Rubripirellula amarantea: one gene and its partner. The protein of the gene in region 2 binds, or shares a complex with, the protein of the main gene of each other region. Links are inferred from orthologs where the notes say so. Each region holds a gene or a part of one and is shown on either strand. Other genes may lie near its edges. The genes, in order: carA and carB.

Region 1 (7,349 bases), 790 kb from region 2 along the record:
TGTGAAGCCAGCTCTTCAATCAATGATAATACCGATTCAGGAACGCAATCTGGACGAGTGCCAATCGCTAGCCCAACAATCTCGTCTTGAATTTCGTCGTTAAGACCTAACGCTAATTCAAACACTTCACGTAACTGCTCGACGGGCGCGTACGTATTGGTCGCTGGCTGGAAGTAAGCGATAAACCCGGAAACCTTCTTGTAACGTTCACGGACCGTTTGAATCCCAGATAGCAACTGAGTCTTCACCTGCTGTAGCCGCACGCGGCGCGATGGACTGAACGAACGGTTGTCGCAAAAATTGCACCCACCTTTGGCGACGGCGCCATCGACATTCGGACACGTGAACCCGGCGTCAATGCTGACCCGCTGAATCCGCCCCCCAAACCGATTTTGCAGAGCCCGACCGAAGGCATTGATCGGACTCTCGCCATCCATCCAAGAAAGTGAACCGGAGTGTCCTGGCAACGCGGGACTTTCGGGCAGACAAGCTCGATCGGCTTCGTTATTCGTCACGGGGGCCTAACTGGAAAATGGTAGTGGCAGAAAGAAAACGACCATGGGAATCAAAAATGTCGTCACTAGAAGTGTTGCCAACGGGGGGATACGAGTCAGAATATAGATGTGCGAGCGGTGAACTCGCCATGGATTACCGTTTTGATCATTTCACTTTATCTTGAGAACCACCCGTGCCCGAAGAACATATGCCCGAATACGCTGGGCCCTACGGTCAACTGACGCCCTGCGGCGGCGGCGACCCCATCCCGCTGGTCAAGGATCGTTTGTTGATCGGACGTCGGGGTGAAGTCGACATCGAGTTGAGGTTTCCCAACGTGTCCACCCAACACTGCCGGATGTCGTTGGAACAGGGCTATTGGTTCGTGAGAGATCTAAACAGCCGCAATGGAACCAAGGTAGACGATCGCGCCGTAATGCGTAAGCGACTTGATCCCGGCTGCAAACTTTCCATCGCAAAGCACCACTACGTGGTGGAATACGAACCTCAAATGCTGGGCGCTTACGGCCCACCACCGGCTGATGATGACTACATGGACGAATTGATGCGGAGTTCATTGATGGACCGCGCCGGGATCAGCAAGCGAGGAAAAAACAAAGACGAATAGCTGACGAAGACGGTAAACTTCGGGAGTCGACCGTTCGTCATTCCCGAAGCGAGAGGTTTCGTCATGAATTTGTCTTCAAGTAAGGTTTCGGCGGCTCAAGTTCCCGCAAGAGAACGGGCTGCCGAGAATTGTTCTGCAGCAGAACCGGGCTCGGCTCCCTCGGAAGACGCGCGACTTGAGTTGTCGATTGGCGACTATTTGATCAAGCGACTGCGAGACTATGGCATCGACGACGTCTTTGGCATTCCCGGCGACTACGTGCTGTCGTTCTACAGCAAGCTTGAAAAGAGCCCCATCAATGTTGTCGGTTGCACCCGAGAAGATTGCGCGGGGTTTGCGGCTGATGCCTACGCTCGACTTCGCGGGATGGGCGCTCTTTGCGTAACGTACTGTGTCGGTGGCCTTAGTGTTTGCAACTCAATCGCCGGTGCTTACGCGGAAAAGTCGCCGGTCGTCGTGATCTCTGGTGCACCCGGCATGAAAGAACGGTCTCATGGTGCGTTACTTCACCATATGGTTCGGGACTTTCGAACCCAAGTTGAAGTGTTTGAAAAGTTCACGATTGCGACCGCAGAGCTTAACGATCCGCTGACTGCCTATTCGGAAATCGACAGAGTGCTCGATGCCTGCGATCGCTACAAACGGCCTGTCTTCATCGAACTGCCGCGCGACATGGTGCACGTTGTGCCCCCGATGACCCATCGCTTTGCCCGGCCCGAAAGAACCAATGATGCCCAGGCAACCGCCGAAGCCATCAAGGAAACCGCGCAACGAATCACGTCGGCCAAGAAACCAGTGATCGTGGCCGGCGTAGAAATCCACCGTTTTGGTTTGCAAGACGAATTGCTCAAACTGGCTGAAACCACGGGGATTCCCATCGCAACGACGATGCTGGGCAAGAGCGTTGTCAGCGAACGACATCCGTTGTTCGTTGGACTTTACGAAGGCGCTTTAGGTGATCCCAAGGTGACTCAGTTCGTCGAGGAAAGCGACTTGGTGCTGCTACTTGGCGCTTTCTTGAGTGACATCAACTTAGGAATCTATTCCGCCAAGCTTGATCCGGACCACTGCGTCTACGCGACCAGCGAAACGCTTCGGATTTCTCATCACCATTATCACAATGTTGACCTGAAGCTTTTTTTGTCCGGACTGCATGCCAGTGCGCCGACCGCGAGCAAACGTGATATCTCAGCGTTGAAACGCGACGCAGTTAAAGAAACGCGATCAAGCGACGATCCCAAACGTCCGTTGCAAACCAGTCGCATGATGAGAAAGCTGAACGAACTGATTGACGCTGACACGATCGTGATTGCCGACGTGGGGGATTCCTTGTTTGCGTCCACGGAATTAACGATCCACGATCGTGGCGAATTCCTATCACCCGCTTATTACACTTCGATGGGATTTAGCATCCCGGCTGCGCTGGGTGCTTCAAAGGCTCGCCCCGATCATCGAGTCGTCGTACTTGTTGGTGATGGTGCCTTTCAAATGACGGGCCAGGAACTCAGTACGTTGGTTCGTGAAGGGCATCACCCCATCGTGATCCTATTGGATAATCACGGTTACGGCACGGAGCGGTATCTACACGCTGGCGAATGGAAATACAACGAAGTGCATCGCTGGAATTACGCCAAACTCTTTGACGTCTACGGAAAAGGACATGCGGTGGTCGTGGACGATGAGGCCGGCTACGAGGCCGCCTTACAGAACGCCTGGGACGACATCACGCGTCCTCATTTGATCCAGGCGGTTTTGATGGAGGGTGACGCCAGCGACACGCTCAGGAAAATGGCCGAGCGGATGGGCCAGAACGTGACGTAACCGGTCTCGGGTAAACCACCCTCAACTGGCCCCGATGCCAGTCACCCAAGCACGTTAGCGCGCAGCACATTTGATCGCAAACGATCCATAGGGTCACGGATGTACCCCGTTTGCGGACGCAAAAAATCGCGAAAACTCGCAAAACGCGCCCTTCTAAGGCTACTGAAAGCCGCGCCGACGCCGCATAATCGCTAATGCCAGCATATCCAAAGTGGGCCCTCTAGGCAGTTTGGGCAAAACATTCAATTCCTCAATTGAATGCTCTCACTTCGGACGGAAACGAACTAATCTTGGTTGTGTCGGGGACGCGAACGACACCATGATTCACTACCAGATATTAAGCGTCCCCCCGTGCGAGGCGGGGTCGGTCTTTCGGGATCGGCCTCGCCTTTTTTCGTGCATCAAGCGCGATGCAACGAGAATCGTTCCGGTTACGAAACCGGGCTCTTCATCAGATCCTGGAAGCGCTCGAATAGGTATCCACTGTCGTGCGGGCCTGAAGCGGCCTCCGGGTGATACTGAACGCCGAACGCAGCTTCGCCACGATGGCGAACTCCCGCGATCGTATCATCGTTCAAATTACGATGCGTGATCTCGAGTTCATCAGGAAGTGATTCTTCCTCGACCGCGAAGCCGTGGTTCTGAGTGGTGATTTCTACTTTGCCCGTAGTCAGGTCAAGCACCGGTTGGTTAACACCGCGATGACCGAACTTCAACTTGAACGTCTTAGCTCCACATGCGAGCGAAAGCAGTTGATGTCCCAGGCAAATACCGAACACCGGAACCTTGCCAATCAATTCGTTGATCGTCTTGTGCGCGTATTCAAGCGGCTCGGGGTCTCCAGGGCCATTGGACAAGAAGACGCCGTTCGCTTCGAGACGCAGCACATCCTCGGCGCTGGTATCGCCGGGAACGATGGTGACTTTATTGCCTCGGGATGCAAAGTGCCGAGGGATGTTCCACTTCATGCCAAAGTCCATGCACACGACATGATTGCCGACGCCGGCATCGTGAGGGCCTTTGATTTCCGCGGCTGACCAATCGTCCAGACGTTCGTCCCAGGACACCGTTTCCTTGGACATCACTTCACGCACCAAGTCACGACCGACCAGTCCGGGTGCCGATTTGGCTTTGGCGACCAGCGACGCGTCGTCGAGGTCCGTTGTCGAAATAACGCCCCGCATTGCCCCCATCTCGCGAATTCTTCGAACGAGAGAGCGAGTGTCGATCCCTGCTAAAGCGATCACATTGTGCTTCTGCAGATAAGCGCCAAGGTCACCTTCGGCGCGATAGTTACTGTAAATTCGGCTGACTTCACGAACGATGAAGCCGGATAAGGATGGCTTTGCGTGTTCGACGTCGATGCTGTTGACGCCGTAATTGCCAATTTCGGGATACGTCATCGTGACGATTTGGCCGCGATAGGACGGATCGGTCAGGATTTCCTGATATCCGGTCATCGCGGTGTTAAAGACGACTTCGCCGTCCACTTCGCCTTGGGCTCCAAAGGATTCTCCTGTGAAAATGGAACCGTCTTCGAGTGCAAGTTTGGCGGTGTTCATGTCGCGAGGTTTTTTTCAAAGGAGATTACAAAAACTAAACCTTTGAAGAATATCAGACCAGGCAAATCTTGCGAGTGGTGGTGCGGGCTCAGGCTGGCAAATCAAGTGTCGATTAGGTCTTCCGGATCAAGGATCGGGATGGCGTTTTCTTCAGTTTCCTGTTTTTCTCGCCAAGGCTCGTTCTGCTTGTATTTTTCCAGTTCTTCCTCGAGCTGCTCTAATTGGTTGTGCTCTTGGTCGGCTGCCAATTCCACCGCTTTGCCGCTCCATTTCCGAGCGTTTTCATAGTCGCCCTGCTCGGCGTAGGCCGCAGCCAGAGTGCTCAAGATGTGAGGCGCTTCGTGATTGGTTAGCTCAGCGGACTTTTCGGCCAGCTCTAAAGCTCTTGCACCGTTTCGAATATCGTCGTTCGGGGACGTCGCCAGCACCCAGGCCAAGTTGTTGTACAACCCGGATGCTTCGTCGATATCTCGCTTGGAAGCTTCTTGCGGATCCAGGTTTCCGATTGCGGCAATCGCACTTTCGTAGTCAGCAATCGCTGCTTTATGGTCGCCAACGCTCAGCAAAGCGTCACCCCGAGTGCGAAGCACCCCAACATTTTCGGGGTCACCGGCAAGAATATCGGTAAGGACTTCGATCGCTTTGCGTGGCCGTTCGTCAATGGTGTACAGCGTGGCCAAACGAAGTTTCCGAAAGGTGCTGTCGGGCGCACGATCGACTAGCAATTTGGCATCGTTGATTGCATCGGCATTTCGCTTTTCAGCAATGGCGATTTGCATGCGTAGTTCGATTCCTTCATCGGCTTCGGCAATCAAAGGCATGACCTGAATCGCAGCACGAAAATCAGCTTTGGCGGACCTTAAGTCGTCGCGTTCGAGTGCGAGCCCAGATCGCTGCAACAATGTCATTGGATCCTTGGGAGCCATGGCGATCGCCTTATCAAGATCAGCCATCGCTTCATCGAGTTGACCTTCCTCGCGGTGCAAAATCGCCCGCATGCGATACATCCCTTCGCTTGGCTTAGCGGCGAGCATCTTGGTGACGAGTTCGCGAGCTTCAGCAACACGATCGCGATCAACCAACTTCTGAATCACGCTGCCGGCGAAAGCGGTATTAGTAGGATCTTCGACGAGCACTTTTTCGAGGTCACCAATTGCTCCTTCAATATCACCGGCATCCAGACGAATGCTGGCCCGCATTTGAATCGCTTCTTTGTTATCAGGATCAGCCTTCAAAGCAGCGTCCAGGTCCGCGAGCTTGCCTTCGTCCGTTTCATTCGTGAGCGCTCGCAGAACGTAAGCCGAACTTTGTTCCTTGGGCTCGTCATCGAGCAACCCAATCGCACTGGTGGTCGCCTTTTTGATTTCTTCTCGTTCGCCACCGGGCATCAGATGCAAACGTGCAATCAGCAAGAACCCTTCAACGAGTTCCGGATCATTTTCCACAGCCCGAGCAAGAATCTCGAGCGTTTCGCTGCGAATAGCTATTTGGCGACTACTCAACCCGCCACGTTGATCGGCAGCTTGGGGAAAGGTCGCGATCAGACTTTCGGCTCGCTGCAGCAAAACCGATCCAAGCATCTTTTTAGCGAACGCTTGGTTTTCTTCATCCAGTCCCTTTTTGATCGCGGATTCAAGCAGTGCCGAAACCGCTTCGAGTGCCTGAGGGGTATCAGCACCGATTCGTTTGACAATCGCCTCATCAAGATCGGCTTGTCCTTCGGCAGCAGGTTTTACCGCCGGAACGGTCGCGTTGTCCTGGCCGTAAGCGATTGGCGCCACCAGCAACGGGCTAGAACAAGCAATCGCGAGACTGAACACCCACAATCGTTTGACCGATAGGTTGCGATTGCGAGCGGTTGGGGGCTGAAAACGATCCGAAGTCATAGAAGCTGTCCGTCAAGAAGGATGTGCGTATCCTTCTATTATGGCGCGGTGGCGACTTCGGGCGTAGGCCGGTTTGAATGAAATTCTCGGTCAATGCGACCGGACCGGGATCCAGGCGGTAGTTAAACGAGCGTTTCGACTTGGGATGGCGACTTCGCAAGTTGTTGGCGAAGACTCTCATTTTCTGCTCTGAGTCGGTCCAGTTGCCCCAAAACGTGATTGAAGTCACCGCCGGCTTCAAGCCAAAAGTCTCCGGTTCGAAAATTGACCGGACGAGCGGGTTGATCGGTAGCGAGCTTGCGAAGCTCAGTTCGCAGCCGATACATTGGGCCAGCGAACCGATTGCTCAGCTTGAGTGTGTCGAGCACGAAAACAGGCAGCAAAATCACCATCACGCCGATCACGGGCCACTGCGAAGAAATCCCTTCTCGGAACGAATCAGAAAAGCCAACGGTACCGGCACCAAGCATGACCCGGACCATCACTCCAATGGTGACCAAGCAAACCAAGAATAGTAACCAGTGACTTATGAACCGTCCGGCAATGGACCACTGAACTTTGGGATCAACGAGGATTTGTGAGCGTTGATGCATGGGACTGTAAAACTCTGAAATGGGATTCGAGCGCAACTACTAGGAAACCGGAATCGAGGTTCCGTGAAACCTTAGCTCGTAAAACTGGCGATCGTGGTCATCTTCACGCGAATTCCCCCCCCGCCGCCCGAGGGCAGTGTCCAAGCCGTCGTCACAACTTCTGCAATCCGAACGAGCGATCCCATCGGAAGAAAATCCGCCCCCTCAGCCCGTACCGGCCCAACGCGAAGGCGTCGGTGCGGCCGATTGATGGGATTGGATCGGTCGCGCCAAATCTGCGATGTCTCGCTTTTTTGACTATGCGGTATTTGACTTTGCGGTCATTCAAGCGAGCCGTAACACGCCCCATCCAAGATTGGCCTCA
Region 2 (8,284 bases):
CTTTCCTTAGTTTCGTGTCAATAACATTGCAAACCCCGGGCCAAGGGTTGACGAGAAATCTCAATCAGCTTGCACCAAGTCATCGCCAACGCGACAAACCAACTTATGCAGCGGATACATCCTCCCTCGCAAAAAAAAACGCCTGAAACCTTAGATAGGTTTCAGACGTTTTGCGGAAGAATAACGAGTCAGGCGAGAGAAGAGGGTTGCCTTCCCTTCGCCAGCCCGATTGGTCGGCTGGTTGATTGATTGTTGGTTGATACCTAGTCAGTTGATACCTAGTCAACCAAAAAACGGTGAACGGTAACCTCTTCTAATTCTTCACCTGGCTTTAGCAACGTACTTGCAAAGGATGGTTGATTGGGAGCATCGGGGAAGTGCTGCGTTTCTAAGCAGAATGCATCGTGCGGACCAAAACCGGCCGACTTATCCCCGCCAGGCAAATTACCCGCAGCGTAAAGTTGCATGCCTGGCTGAGTGGTTTCTACCTCCATCACCCGGCCCGATTGGGGATCAACAACGCGAGCGGCCGAACGAAGATTTCCTGCTTCACCACGAACAACGAGGCAATGGTCATAGCCCTTGGTGGCTGGCAATTGGTCATTGCGTTTACCAATTGCGGTTGGCTCCCGAAAGTCGAATGGAGTTCCCTCGACATCGTTGAACTTGCCCGTTGGAATCAAATCACCATCAACGTCGAGCACTTGATCGGCTTCGATGGTTAAGAGGTGATCGAGCATCGTGCCGCTTCCCACACCGGCCAAGTTCCAATAACTATGGTTCGTAAAGTTGACGTGCGTGGGCGCATCAGTTGTGGCCGTAAACTTGATCGCAAGCTCGTTAGCGTCGTTCCAGTGATAGTCAGTTGTGACCGAAACCTCACCTGGAAACCCTTCATCGCCATCGGGACTGACCAAAGTAAACCGAACTCCGCCACCACTTTCGTCTTGGTAACTTTCACTTTCCCAATTCTTGAAGGCGAAGTTCTTGATGCCGCCGTGCAACTGGTGCTTGCCGTGGTTGACGGTCAATGAGTACTGAGTGCCGTCAATTGAAAATTGCGCGTTACCGATTCGATTGCAGAACCGTCCAACCGTACTGCCAAAGTAAGGATGCTTTGTCAGATAAGGGGCAAGCGAGTCAAAAACACAATTCACGTTTTCGAGATTACCGAGGCGATCAGGTACCCGAACTTCCAATAGTGACGCCCCCCAGGTCATCACTTGGACGCTGTTTCCAGCTGAATTGGTCAAGGTGTAGCGTGTTACGGCCTGCCCATCAGGCGTTTGACCAAAGGATTGTTTGTCTATCTTCATAGTTGTGGCTGCGTTGGCAAATGAAACAAAGGCGATCACAATGCAGGCCGCCAAGAGAGCTTTGATGTTGGACATGATGGCAATCTTGTTGGTACTCGGGTAGGGATCGAGGGTCAGAGTATTTTGCCCGCGACTACCAAGCCCCCACATAAACGCACACGCAGTATCCCTGAAATTCATGCCCACTTCCACAACCCAGACGGACAAACCACACGCGCTTTCCCCATTAACGATCGGCAACGTCGAGATCGGGTTCCCCGTGGTCCAGGCAGCGTTATCGGGATACAGCGATCTGCCGATGCGATTGATGGCTCGCCGGCTCGGGGCAAGCTACACAATTTGTGAAGTGATGCTTGACCAGTTCTTGTTATCGCTGACGAAGAAACAAAAGACTAAGCACTTTCTTGACATCCATCCGGATGAACCACCGGTGGGTGGCCAACTAATGGGAGCGGAGCCAGAGCAGTTTTCGTTGGGTGCGGCCAAACTTGTTGAGGCAGGCTTCGACATTATCGACGTCAACTTTGGTTGCCCCGTCAAGAAAGTCCTAGGTCGATGTCGTGGCGGATTTCATCTCTCACAACCCAAGGTAGCGATCGAGATCCTTCAACGGACCCGTGACATCGTTCCGGATCACATTCCCGTAACCGTCAAGATGCGACGCGGCATCGACGATTCCCAAGAATCTCGCGACCACTTCTTCGAAATTCTCGACGGCGCAATTGAAGCGGGATTAGCCGCTGCGACGGTACACGGCCGAACCGTTGTTCAGCGTTACGTTGGACCAAGCCGTTGGGAATTTCTAACTGATGTCAAAGCTCACGTGGGCGATTCGCTAAAAATCTTAGGTAGCGGAGATCTGTTTGCGGCCGCGGATGCGATTCGGATGATCGAGCAGACTGGTATCGACGGGGTCACGATTGCGCGGGGCGCAATTGGCAATCCTTGGATCTTCAACCAAGCACGTGCACTCGATGCGGGCGCCCCTTTTCCGCCTCCACCGACCTTGCATCAACAAGTGGAAGTGATGCGTCAACACTTTGACCTGTGCGAACAAACTTACTCAATCGAGCGAGCACCACTGTTGATGCGAAAGTTCTGCATCAAGTACTCCCAATCGCATCCTGATTACGAAAACGTTCGAACGTCATTCATTCGTTTGCGAACGCGTGAAGAATTCGAAGATGCGATTGCAACCCACTACCGTGATGATGGTCCGGGCCGTTACGTTCCGCGAGAGATTCACGGCAGCCAGGAAGAGTGCTGAGGTTGTCGGGAAAGCAGCAGCTTTTTCGTTAGATCTTCCCGTCGAGCCCCATCTGGTAGTACTTGTGCGTAATTTTGTCTTGGTTCTCTAGCAACCAATCAATCGACGGTTCGTTGTTCATCGCTTTATGAATGGCCTTGGCCATCGCTTCGCGGTGAATATCAAACAGTGCCTTATGGTCTAGATTGTTGTCGGTCGCGACACCTGGATTGAGCCAAACGCTACAGATAATCCCGAGCTCATTGACCCGATCCTTCGGTAGATCGCCTGCTCGAACAGCATCCAATACTCCGTTTGCGATCGCGGCTTGAACCGTACCCATCAAAATGTTTGTGTAACGGTTGTCTTTGACGGTCACCTTGCTGACGCATAATGTGACGGGGCGAACCTGGACGTCCGTGTTCAAAATCGCGAACACCTTTGAGTGCCCCTTCGTTTGGTCGCCCGTTAGTGTCGCCAACGCGATCCCCACGGGACCGTCAAGTTCGCCAATCACAACCTCAGGTTCGGCCGCCGTAAAGGGTGGTCCGCCAGCGACGAGTGCTTCGCCCGTTCGCATAATGATTCGGTCTGACATCTAGAAATCCAATTTAGAAAAACAGAGATTAGTGAACTCAAAAAGGTCATGCGAAGTGAGATCGTTCGACTCGAAATTGTCGCCAAGACTGGCGGGCGAAAATCATTCTTCGTCTTTTTTGTATTGGTCGAGACGGCGATAGAGCGTCCTCGCGCCAATCTCGAGAATCTCAGCCGCTTTCTCTCGGTTGTCGTTTGTCATCTTAAGAGTTTCTTCGATGGCCCAACGTTCGATCTCGCTGAGGGGCCGACCGATCAAAGCCGACTCTGAACCACCCCCAATTGCCGCAACCGGCATCGCATTCGAATCGTCCGTTTCAACGTGATCGTTCTGGTCGACAAGTTCAGGCGGCAGATCATCGATATCAAGCGAACCGTCCGTGTCGAGCACCACCATCGTTTCGACAAAGTTACGCAATTGACGAACGTTACCCGGCCAATCGTAAGCGAAAAAACGCTTGGTCGTTGCGGGTGTGAAATGAGCGTTCGGCTTGTCATAACGCCGCAAGAATTGTTTACGAAAGTGATCCATTAAGGGGACCACGTCTTCTCGGCGATCACGAAGTGCGGGCAATTCGATTGTGACAACTTTCAAGCGATGATAGAGGTCTCGCCGAAACGTCCCTGCGTCAATCAAATCTTCGAGTGGGCGATTGGTTGCCGAGATCATCCGCACGTTGACTTTGATTTCTTTGTTCTCGCCCACGCGAGTGATTTTGTTCTCCTCTAGCACTCGCAGCAGCTTGATTTGCGTACTCATCGGCATGTCACCGACTTCATCTAGAAACAACGTGCCGCCGTTGGCGTATTGAAACGCGCCTTCGCGATCAGACACCGCGTCGGTGAACGAACCCTTGACGTGTCCAAACAGCTCGCTTTCGACCAAATTCTCTGCGATGGCGCCGGTGTTCATCGCCACCATGCGTTTGCTGCGTCGAGGGCTGTTCTGATGAATCGCTTGGGCGATAACCTCTTTACCCGTACCATTTTCACCGGTGATCAAGACAGTCGCGTCGGTAGCCGCGATTCGGCGCACCCGATCAACCACATCCTGCATCTTCTTGCTGGTGTAGATAATCCCTTCAAAACCAAATCGCTCGTCGAGTCTTTGCAACAATTCAGTGTTGCGTTTTTTCAGTGATACAGCCTCGGCAGCCTTTTCGGCGATCGCCCGCAAGCGATTGGGCGTGATTGGCTTTTCGAGAAAGTTGAATGCACCTTTTTGCATGGCTTCCACGGCAACGGGCACCGTGGCATGGCCGGTAACCATCACGACCTCAACGCCGGGCAACTTTTCTTTGGCAAGATCCAAGATCTTCATTCCATCGACATCGTTCATCACCATGTCCGTGATGATGATGTCGTAGGTCTCACGCTGAATCATGCCCGCAGCTTCGGGACCACTCGTGGCCACTTCGCAAACGTAACCTACTTTCTCGAGCGATTCCGTCATCGCTCGCGCATGCGCCGCTTCATTGTCGACCACCAACAACTTTAAGCTGGCTGGGTCAAACGTACCTTCGTCGGGTTGATTGGATTCGGTAGCCATGAAACGGAATCAGCTTTTGACTGCGGCGTAGCGATCCTGAAGCGACACGACCTCCATAGGCGATTCACGCGTTGCGTGCATCGCTCGCACGGCAGCCTCTGCGGCCGCAATGGTTGTAATGCAGGGAACGCCCGCTTGCACTGCTGCAGCGCGGATTCGCCCTTCATCGGTTCGAGCACCCTTACCGCTCGGGGTATTGATGATCAACTGAACATCTTCGTTCTTAAGGTAATCAATCAGGTTAGGATGCCCTTCGGCAAGCTTCTTCACGCGGGTCACTTCGACACCGCCTTCGCTAAGCCGGCTGGCAGTCCCGGAAGTTGCCAAGATCTCAAACCCCATTTCCCGCAGCTCTCGACCGATCGCGATTGCAGGTTCTTTGTGTCGCGAAGACAAGCTAATGAAGATTTTTCCTTCCGTGGGAAGAACAGTCCCAGCGGCAAGCTGACTCTTGGCAAACGCGATCGCGAAACTATCACTGATGCCCATCACTTCGCCGGTGCTTCGCATTTCAGGCCCAAGCACAATGTCGACGCCGCTAAATTTGCGGAACGGGAATACGCTTTCTTTGATCGACACGTGCGATGGAATGACTTCTTTGGTCACTCCCAACTCTGCCAACGTCATTCCCGTCATTACCTTAGTAGCGATGGATGCCACCGGCACGCCTGTGGCCTTCGCGACGAACGGCGCCGTCCGTGATGCTCGCGGATTGACCTCGAGAATATAGACGGAGTGATCTTCGCCATCTTTCTTGATTGCGAACTGGATGTTCATCAAACCGATAACATTGAGGCGTTTTGCGAGCTTCTTTGTCGCCGCACGAATCTCTTCCAAAATCGGCTGAGTCAAACTGTAAGGCGGAATCGCGCAAGCCGAGTCGCCCGAGTGAACGCCAGCTTCTTCGATGTGTTCCATGATGCCCATGATCACGCAATCCGTACCATCGGAAACGGCATCAACATCGACCTCGGTGGCATCTTCCAAGAAGCGGTCAATAAGAACGGGTTGCCCATCGGCCACGACAAACGCTTCCGCGACGTAGCGTTCAAATTGCGGTTGGTCGTAACAAATCTCCATCGCTCGCCCTCCCAAAACAAAGCTGGGGCGAACCAACATTGGGAAGCCAATGACCTTACCAGCAATGCGAGCTTCGTCCATGTTTCGAGCGATGCCGCTCGGCGGCTGACTTAGACCAAGTTCGTCGATCAGCTTTTGGAACAACTCGCGATCTTCCGCAGCCTCGATTGTTTCGACGCTTGTTCCAATGATCGGCACACCAGCCTGTTGCAGTCCGCGAGCGAGATTCAGAGGAGTTTGGCCACCAAACTGCACGATCACCCCGTCGGGCTGGACCGCATCGCAGATATTCAGAACGTCCTCGATCGTTAGTGGCTCAAAGAACAAAATGTCCGAAGTGTCATAGTCCGTGCTAACCGTTTCGGGATTGCTATTAACCATGATGGACTCAATGCCGAGTTCACGCAGCGCAAAGCTGGCGTGACAACAGCAGTAGTCAAACTCGATCCCCTGACCAATCCGGTTCGGACCGCCTCCCAGAATCATGATTCGCTTTTGACCTGCCTTTGGTGGCAATTCCGTTTCTTCTTCATAGGTGCTGTAGTAGTACGGCGTATACGCTTCAAATTCCGCAGCACAAGTATCAACACTCTTGAACACCGGCTTCACACCGAGGGCGTGACGCTTGGCGCGAACCTTTGTTTCGGTGGTTCCGAAGATCGTCGCTAGTTGGCGATCGGCAAATCCATCACGCTTCACTTCTCGCATCGTTTCAGCATCGATAGCGTCCAGAGAGCCAAGTTCGATCAAGCGATTTTCTTGCTCGATCAACTGAATCAGATGGTCTAAGAACCAAACGTCGATGTTAGTGTAGGAATGGATCTCTTCGATCGACATTCCCGCTTTCATGGCGTAGCGAATGTAGAACACTCGCTCTGCGGTGGGCGTGCTGAGCTTTGCGATGATTTCGTCTTGGTCCGGCTGGTCCGGCGTGCCCCACAAGTCTCGATTGTCACTGCCAAACCCGAAAGCGCCGACTTCGAGTCCACGCATCGCTTTTTGAAACGACTCGCGAAACGAACGACCAATGGCCATCGTTTCACCAACGCTCTTCATTTGCGTGGTCAACGTTGCATCGGCTTCAGGAAACTTTTCGAAGGCAAAGCGAGGAATCTTCGTAACCACGTAGTCGATCGTTGGTTCGAAGCAGGCCTTCGTCTTTTGAGTAATATCGTTTGGCAATTCCCACAAGCGATATCCAACGGCAAGCTTGGCGGCGATCTTAGCGATCGGGAAACCCGTCGCTTTGCTGGCCAAGGCACTACTGCGACTGACTCGGGGGTTCATCTCGATCACGATCATCCGTCCCGTGTCGGGTTCGATCGCAAACTGAATATTGCTACCACCTGTCTCGACACCGATTTCTCGAATGACTGCTTGCGAGGCATCTCGCATGCGCTGGTATTCTTTGTCGGTCAGAGTTTGCGCGGGTGCCACCGTGATCGAGTCACCGGTGTGCACGCCCATTGCGTCAAAGTTTTCGATACTGCAAATGATGACGACGTTGTCATCTTTGTCTCGCATCACTTCCATCTCGTATTCTTTCCATCCAATGATGGATTCTTCGATCAAGACTTCGGTAACCGGCGATTGATCAAGCCCTTGCTGAGTCAAGGTGTCAAACTCGTCCTTGTTGTATGCGATCGCGCTACCACTGCCGCCCATCGTGAAGCTTGGACGAACAACGGCGGGAAGTCCGACTTCCTTGAGTGCTGCACGAGCTTCTTCGAGAGTGTGGACCGTGTAGCCCTTGCAGACATCGAGACCGATTTTTTCCATCGCTTCTTTGAATTGGTCGCGTTCTTCCGCTTTGGCGATCACGCGGGTGTCAGCACCAATCAATTCGACGTTGTACTTTTTCAAAATGCCATTGGCTTCCAAATCCATCGCCGCGTTGAGAGCAGTTTGCCCTCCCAGCGTAGGAAGCAATGCACATGGCTTTTCCTTAGCGATGATCTTTTCGAGCATCTGCCAATTCAACGGCTCAATGTACGTTGCATCGGCGGTTGCTGGATCGGTCATGATGGTCGCGGGATTACTGTTGACCAGCACTACTTCATAGCCTTCCTCGCGGAGTGCTTTGCAGGCCTGGGTTCCCGAGTAATCAAATTCGCAAGCTTGGCCGATCACAATCGGTCCGCTGCCAATGATCATGATTTTCTTGATGTCGTCGCGCGCGGGCACTGGCTTTCGATCCAACAATGAGTGAATGGGGGGGCACACCAGATGAAGTTTTGGCGAACCAAGGGCAAATTGCTAAGCAGAATAGCGAAAATATCTCGATCAGCGAAGGTGCCTGCAGTCATCTGGGCAACCAATTTTGACAGCGATCGAGCCAGAAACCCACGCCGGCTAGCCCGAATGAGGCTGAGCCGCTTTTCGCTTGTTTAACCACGACGTCAGTATCATCTGAACCGCATCGTAGGCCGCATGTGCAGTGATTGGCACCAATAGGCTGCCCGTCCAAATCACGAGCCCGCCGAAATACAGCCCCAT

Evidence for each region.
Region 1: the proteins of carB (region 2) and carA are in contact, whole or in part, in a solved structure (PDB 1KEE), measured with the Escherichia coli proteins. The link is inferred for Rubripirellula amarantea from one-to-one orthologs.

What each region holds. Positions count from the first base shown.
Region 1 is NZ_SJPI01000001.1:2,777,628-2,784,976, reverse strand. What follows is about bases 2,442-5,273. They hold carA (glutamine-hydrolyzing carbamoyl-phosphate synthase small subunit), read right to left. Parts: upstream 4,507-5,273; coding sequence 3,376-4,506; downstream 2,442-3,375. Other genes in these bases: Pla22_RS10160 (tetratricopeptide repeat protein), read right to left, coding at 4,608-5,273; Pla22_RS10170 (alpha-keto acid decarboxylase family protein), read left to right, coding at 2,442-2,944. Outside these bases: Pla22_RS10180 (TIGR01212 family radical SAM protein), read right to left, coding at 1-437; Pla22_RS10175 (FHA domain-containing protein), read left to right, coding at 689-1,123; more of Pla22_RS10170, read left to right, coding at 1,187-2,441; more of Pla22_RS10160, read right to left, coding at 5,274-6,392; Pla22_RS10155 (hypothetical protein), read right to left, coding at 6,515-6,985. UniProt on the Escherichia coli protein: Small subunit of the glutamine-dependent carbamoyl phosphate synthetase (CPSase).
Region 2 is NZ_SJPI01000001.1:1,985,988-1,994,271, reverse strand. What follows is about bases 4,518-8,284. They hold carB (carbamoyl-phosphate synthase large subunit), read right to left. Parts: upstream 7,973-8,284; coding sequence 4,718-7,972; downstream 4,518-4,717. Other genes in these bases: Pla22_RS07250 (CPBP family intramembrane glutamic endopeptidase), read right to left, coding at 8,141-8,284; Pla22_RS07260 (sigma-54-dependent transcriptional regulator), read right to left, coding at 4,518-4,708. Also shown: Pla22_RS07275 (aldose epimerase family protein), read right to left, coding at 279-1,316; Pla22_RS07270 (tRNA dihydrouridine synthase), read left to right, coding at 1,495-2,583; fae (formaldehyde-activating enzyme), read right to left, coding at 2,612-3,160; more of Pla22_RS07260, read right to left, coding at 3,263-4,517. UniProt on the Escherichia coli protein: Large subunit of the glutamine-dependent carbamoyl phosphate synthetase (CPSase).